Regions from separate parts of the Cupriavidus sp. CPT47-8839-RL05A genome, predicted to be linked through region 1. Evidence: predicted binding sites of a transcription regulator. Region 1 holds the regulator's gene; the other holds the start of a gene.
The links. The regulator sigma-54, encoded in region 1, starts transcription at its own class of promoters, with help from an activator protein. The targets are predictions, from matches to a motif close to TGGCANGNAANCTGCTTT.
Positions count from the first base shown of each region.

Region 1 (3,409 bases):
TGCGTAGCCTGTTCGGGCACCAGCAGGAAGATCAGCAGCGATACCGGCTTGCCATCGGGCGATTCGAACGGAATTGGTTCGGCCAGGCGCATGAACGCGGCCAGCGGCTGCTTCAGGCCCTTGATGCGGCCGTGCGGGATTGCCACGCCGGCGCCCAGGCCGGTGGATCCAAGCGACTCGCGCGCGAACAGGTTGTCCGTCACGATGGCGCGCGCCACACCATGGTTGTTCTCGAAGAGGAGCCCGGCCTGCTCGAACACACGCTTCTTGCTGGTGACGCTGACGTCGAGGGTGATGTTGCCGGGTGGCAGCAATTTGGCCAAACGATTCATGGGCGATGCGCAGGATTTCAGTTAGCGGGCGGACCGTTCCGCCGGGCAGTGGGCTGGCTCCGGCCTGCCGTTGGCCTGGCCGGAGGCGTCCGGCCCATTATAGAGCAGCGACTACTCCCGCATTGTGCAGCGCAACGGGGCAAGCCGGTGCAGAACGATACATGGTGATGCAATCGTGCCTCCGCGGCGGGGAGCCGGTGCACCGGTGCGGGGCACGGCCAGGATTCCCTCTCTTTGTATGGCGCAGCATACACCTTGGCGCAGCGCTTGCGAACACCCTTGCTCATTCGGGTGAAAAGCATTGGCTCCGGCGCCACAGCCGGGCCGCGCCGCCAGTGCGGGCGCGGCATGCCGGCGGCAACCGGGAACGCGAGGGCGCAAAAAAGCCGCGCTTCGTGGCGCGGCTTGCCTGTTCAATCCTGATTCAGCAGCCCGCTGCGGGGCTGCCGGGCACGGTCATTGCTGCATTTGCGCTGCGGCCATCTGGTACTTGACCGCTTCGCGGTCGTGGCCTTGCACGCGATCCTTGTAGCGGATCACCTGACGGTCCAGCTTGTCGACGAGTGCGTCGATCGCTGCATACAGGTCTTCGTGATGCGCTTCGACAAAGATGTCCTTGCCCTTGAGATGTAGATTGATTTCCGCGTACTGACGCCGGTCCTTTTCCTTATGGTTGTCGACAGAGAGCAGCACACTAACGCCAATGACTTGATCGAAATGCCTGACGATTCGCTCCAGCTTCGTTTCCACGTACTCACGCAGAGGGGGCGTGATGTCCAGGTGGTGTCCACTGATCTTGAAGTTCATAGCGCTTCTCCTTCTGAAAGAGCCTCACCAGGCAGGCGGTGGGCTCGGCTACAAAGACTTGCGGAGATTGACTGCGGGGATCTTCAGGGCTTCGCGATACTTGGCAACGGTGCGGCGTGCGACAACGAAGCCTTGTTCGCCCAGCAGTTCGGCAATGCGACTGTCGGAAAGGGGATTCCTCGGGTCTTCGGCTCCTATCAGTTGCTTGATCAAGGCGCGGATGGCCGTTGATGAAGCCGCGCCACCGGTTTCGGTGGACACGTGGCTGCCGAAGAAGTACTTCAGTTCGAAAGTACCCATCGGCGTTGCCATATATTTATTGGTCGTCACCCGGGAGATGGTTGACTCGTGTAAACCCAGTGTATCGGCAATCTCCCGCAAAACCAAGGGGCGCATGGCGATTTCGCCGTGGCTGAAAAAGTTCTTTTGACGCTCGACAATGGCCTGCGAGACACGCAGGATTGTGTCGAACCTCTGCTGGATGTTCTTGATCAGCCAGCGCGCCTCCTGCAGCTTCTGCTGCAGCCCGGCGGTGCCGGACTCACCCTTCGCGCCACGCAGGATTTGTGCATACATGTCATTGATGCGCAGCCTCGGCATCACATCCGGATTGAGCTGCGCGATCCAGCCGCCGCCACCCTTGCGCACGAACACGTCCGGCACCACGAAGTCCGCCTCCGGGCGGCTGTATGCATGGCCGGGGTAGGGCGCCAGCGAGCGGATCAGTTCGTGTGCGGACTTCAGCGCCGCTTCATCGACCTGCAGCGCCTTCTTCAGCCGCGTGTAGTCGCGTACTGCGAGCAACTCCAGGTGGTTGGTCACGATGTTCAGGGCCAGTTCGCGCTGCGGGTGCGTCAGGCGCCGCAACTGCAGGGCCAGGCACTCGGCGGCGTTGCGCGCGCCCACGCCGGGCGGGTCGAAGCTCTGCAGCAGCGTGAGGATGGCGTGGACTTCCTCGATCTCGAACTCGAGTTCTTCCGGCAACTCCGTGCAGATCTCCTCAAGCGATGCGCTCAGGTAGCCATCATCGTCGAGTGATTCGATCAGGAAGATGGCCAGGCCCTTGTCGCGCGCGGAGATCTTCAGCGGCGTGAGCTGTTCCATCAGGTACTCGCGCAGCGTGGGCTCGGCTTCACGCAGCTGCATCGGCGTTTTTTCATCCTCGTCGCCCTGGGGGCGGCGGGCAAAGTCGTCCAGGCTCCAGTCGCCGCTGCCATAGTCGTCGCCGTTGCCGCTGTCGCCATAGCTGTCGTCGTCAGCCGCGCCATCGGCGCGGGCCTCGCCATTGCCCTGCGGCTCTGCCGGCGCGGGCGCCGGTGCGCTCTGCAGGTTGACCGAGCCGTCGGCCGCAACGCGCAGCGGGCTTTCGATCCAGTCGTTCTCACGTTCGAGCAGAGGGTTTTCCGTCAGCGCCTGTTCGACCTCTTGCTGCAGTTCCAGCGTGGAAAGCTGCAGCAGCCGGATCGACTGCTGCAGTTGCGGGGTCAGGGCCAGATGCTGGGAAAGGCGGAGCTGTAGCGACGGTTTCATGCGACCTATTCTATGCGCATCTTTCCGTTGTTGGAACGGAAATTGCTATCGCTTATGCGGTCTGATCGCTGCTGGCTGTGGCAGGCCCACGTGCGCCCGCGAAGAGGCCTGCCGCTCCATGGCAGGCCGCTGCATCACATGCGGAAGTTCTCGCCCAGGTAGACGCGCCGCACTGCGTCATTGGCGATGATTTCCTCGGGCTGGCCCGCGGCCAGCACCGTGCCTTCGCTGATGATGTAGGCGTGGTCGCAGATGCCGAGCGTCTCGCGCACGTTGTGGTCGGTGATCAGCACGCCGATATTGCGCGCCTTGAGGAAGCTGACGATGCGCTGGATCTCGCCCACGGCGATCGGGTCCACGCCGGCGAAGGGTTCGTCCAGCAGGATGAAGCGCGGCGACGACGCCAGCGCGCGCGCGATTTCCACGCGGCGGCGCTCGCCGCCCGACAGCGACAGCGCCGGGTTGTTGCGCAGGTGCGCGATCTGCAGGTCGTCGAGCAGCGAATCGAGGCGGCGCTCGATCTCGGCCTTGGCCAGCGGCTTGCCCTTGTCCAGCTGCAGCTCCAGCACCGCGCGGATGTTCTCTTCGACGTTGAGCTTGCGGAATACCGAGGCTTCCTGCGGCAGGTACGACAGCCCCATGCGCGCGCGCTCGTGGATCGGCAGGCCGCTGATGTGGTCGCCGTCGAGCACGATATCGCCTTCGTCCAGCGCCACCAGGCCCACGATCATGTAGAACGA
Region 1 covers NZ_JBYTEG010000009.1:115,133-118,541, forward strand. The annotation lists gene ptsN (PTS IIA-like nitrogen regulatory protein PtsN) at 1-332, opposite strand, end outside; gene hpf (ribosome hibernation-promoting factor, HPF/YfiA family) at 789-1,139, opposite strand; gene AC3WVS_RS13085 (RNA polymerase factor sigma-54) at 1,188-2,669, opposite strand; gene lptB (LPS export ABC transporter ATP-binding protein) at 2,804-3,409, opposite strand, start outside.

Region 2 (3,409 bases), on a different contig from region 1:
TCGCCGTGCAGCAGGTGCAGGAAGTGGCCGCCGATGGAGTCATCGTCGGTTTCGACTTCGATGCGGCGGCCGTTGTGGCTGTAGTGATACCAGTACAGCAGCATCGAGCCGAGGCTGGCCATCAGGCGGTCGGCGATGTCGCGCGCGCCCGGGGTGTTGTGGTCTTCCTTCTCCGGCAGCACGGTGCCCAGCACCGACACGCCGGTGCGCATCACGTCCATCGGGTGGGCGCTGGCGGGCACCCATTCCAACGCGGCCTTCACATTGGCGGGCAGCCCGCGCAGGCTCTTGAGCTTGGCCTTGTAGGCAGCCAGTTCGGATTTGGTCGGCAGCTTGCCGTGCACCAGCAGGTGGGCGATTTCCTCGAACTCGCAGGTCTCGGCGATGTCGAGGATGTCGTAGCCGCGGTAGTGCAGGTCGTTGCCGGTGCGGCCGACGGTGCACAGCGCGGTATTGCCGGCGGTCACGCCCGACAGGGCGACGGATTTCTTGGGCTTGGGAGTGACGAGCGGTTGCGCTTCGGACATCTGGGTCTCCTTTGTGTGATGCCTGGTATTGCCTGTCTGTTGTCGTGCAAGCGGCCGGGACAAAGCCCGGCCGCGCGTGAGTCTTGCTTACTTGCCCTTGCCTTGTGCGAAGAGCGCGTCAAGCTTCTGCTCGAAGTCATGGTAGCCGATGCTCTCGTAGAGCTCGGCGCGGGTCTGCATGGTATCGACCACGTTCTTCTGCGTGCCGTCGCGGCGGATGGCCGCGTAGACGTTCTCCGCCGCCTTGTTCATGGCACGGAAGGCCGACAGCGGGTACAGCACCATCGACACGCCGGCGCCGCCGAGTTCCTCGGTGGTAAACAGCGGCGTGGCGCCGAATTCGGTGATGTTGGCCAGCACCGGCACCTTCACCGCATCGACAAACTTGCGGTACATGGCCAGGTCGGTCATGGCTTCCGGGAAGATGGCGTCGGCGCCGGCTTCCACGCACGCGACGGCGCGCTCGATGGCCTTGTCCAGGCCTTCGACGGCGAGCGCGTCGGTGCGGGCCATGATCACGAAGTTCTCGTCGGTGCGGGCGTCGACGGCGGCCCTGATGCGGTCGACCATTTCACCTTGCGAGACGATTTCCTTGTTGGGGCGGTGGCCGCAGCGCTTGGCGCCGACCTGGTCTTCGATGTGCATGGCCGCCGCGCCGAACTTGATCAGCGACTTGGTGGTGCGGGCCACGTTGAAGGCCGAGGCGCCGAAGCCGGTGTCGACGTCCACCAGCAGCGGCGTGTCGCACACGTCGGTGATGCGGCGGATATCGGTCAGCACGTCGTCCAGGTTCGAGATGCCCAGGTCCGGCAGGCCCAGCGAGCCGGCCGCAACGCCGCCGCCCGACAGGTAGATGGCCCGGTAGCCGGCGCGCTTGGCCAGCAGGGCATGGTTGGCATTGATGGTGCCGACTACCTGCAGCGGATGCTCGTCGGCAAGCGCCTGGCGGAAGCGGGCGCCAGCGGAGCGCGCGAGGTCGGAAGCGGAGTAGGTCATGGCGTATGCGTTGGTGAACGGGACGGGCCTAATACTGCAAGCGGTGTGCCAGGCCTTTGCCTGGCCACACGGAATATCCGCCAGCCCTTGCCAGCGCTGGGCTGGCGGGCAGGGCGGCTGGCCTGGCCACCGATTTCATGTCATCCTTTCAACACAATTGAATTCCAAAATCACAAGTTTGGAATTCAAAGTTGAAATCCCAGGCTGCGTGGCGGACAATGTGCCAGCACTGTACGCCTGTTCGTCCCGGGTTTCACCACGCATTCCTTCCGCATTGCACCATGGCTCCTCCCGTTTCCACGCAAGCCCGTCCGCGCATCTGGGCCATCGGCATCAGCCGCCTGGCGCGCGCCTTTGCCGACCTGATTCCGGCCTACGCCGACCGGGCCGAATTCCGCATCGTCGGCAAGGGTTTCGAGGCCGCCGCCAGCGCCGTGGCGCGCGAGGCGCGCGAGGGCCGGCTCGACGTGGTGGTGGCGGGCGGCTCCAACGGCGCCTACCTGCGCCAGCACGTGGATGTGCCGGTGGTGCTGGTCAAGGTCACGGGCTTCGACGTGATGAGCGCGCTGGCCACCGCGCGGCGCATCTCGCCGCGGGTGGCGCTGGTCACGCACGCGTCGACGTATGCCGAGGTGGATGAATTCGTGCGCGCGTTCTCGCTGTCGGTCCCGGCCTATACCTACCTGACCGAGGACGACGCCGTGGCGCGCGTGAAGGCGCTCAAGCAGGAAGGCATCCAGGTCGTGGTCGGCCCCGGCCTGGTGACCGACCTGGCCGACCGCTATGGCCTGACCGGCGTGTTCCTGTACTCCGGCAACTCGGTGCGCATGGCGCTCGAAGACGCGATCGAGGCCGCGCGCCTGCGCCGCATCGAGGCCACCCGGCGCGACTACGTCAACACCATCCTGGCGCACCTGAACGAGGGCGTGGCGGCGGTGGATGCCGAAGGGCGCATCCAGTCGTTCAACCCGGCGATGGAGCGTTTTCTCGGCACTTCCGTTGCTGCCGCGGTCGGGCGCAAGCTGCAGACGCTGGCGCCAAACCTGGCGCTCGAAGGCGTGATGCAGAGCGGCGACAAGGAACTGGAAGCGATCCACAAGCTCGGCGACAAGATGGTGGTGGTCAACCGCATCCCCATCATCGGCGAGGCCGGCACCGCCGGCGCGGTGCTGACCATCCAGGACGCCAGCGCGATCCAGCGCGTGGACCGCAACCTGCGCTCGCGCGCCCGCACGCGGCCGGCCGGGGTGCGCTACAGCCTGGACGACCTGGCCGGCACCTCCGCGGCCATGACCGAGCTGCGCGAGCTGGCGCGGCGCTACGCGGCAGTCGATTCCACCGTGCTGATCGGCGGCGAAAGCGGCACCGGCAAGGAGGTGCTGGCACAGGGCATGCATGACGCCAGCCCGCGCCGCGCCTTCCCGTTCGTGGCGGTCAATTGCGCGGCCTTCCCCGAGGCGCTGCTGGAGAGCGAGCTGTTCGGCTATGAGGAGGGCGCCTTCACCGGCGCGCGCCGCGGCGGCAAGGCCGGCCTGTTCGAGTCGGCCCACAACGGCACGCTGTTCCTCGACGAGGTGGGCGACATGCCGTCCGCGCTGCAGACGCGCCTGCTGCGCGTGCTGCAGGAAAAGCAGGTGCTGCCGATCGGCGGGCTCGACGCCGTGCCGGTCAACGTGCGCGTGATCGGCGCCACCCACCGCGACCTGGCCGCGATGGTGCGCGATGGCTCATTCCGGCAGGACCTTTACTACCGCCTCAATATCCTGCGCATCGAGATGCCGCCGCTGCGCGACCGCTCCGAAGACCTGCAGGAGCTGGCCGAGCTGCTGTACCGGCGCGCCCAGGAGCGCCTGGGCATGGACCGGCCGCAGCGCCTGCCCGCCGCG
Region 2 covers NZ_JBYTEG010000004.1:91,604-95,012, reverse strand. The annotation lists gene prpC (bifunctional 2-methylcitrate synthase/citrate synthase) at 1-527, opposite strand, end outside; gene prpB (methylisocitrate lyase) at 615-1,523, opposite strand; gene prpR (propionate catabolism operon regulatory protein PrpR) at 1,805-3,409, shown strand, end outside.
Region 2: a site for sigma-54 is predicted at 1,557-1,574, ahead of prpB (methylisocitrate lyase). Genes of this name have one in related genera too.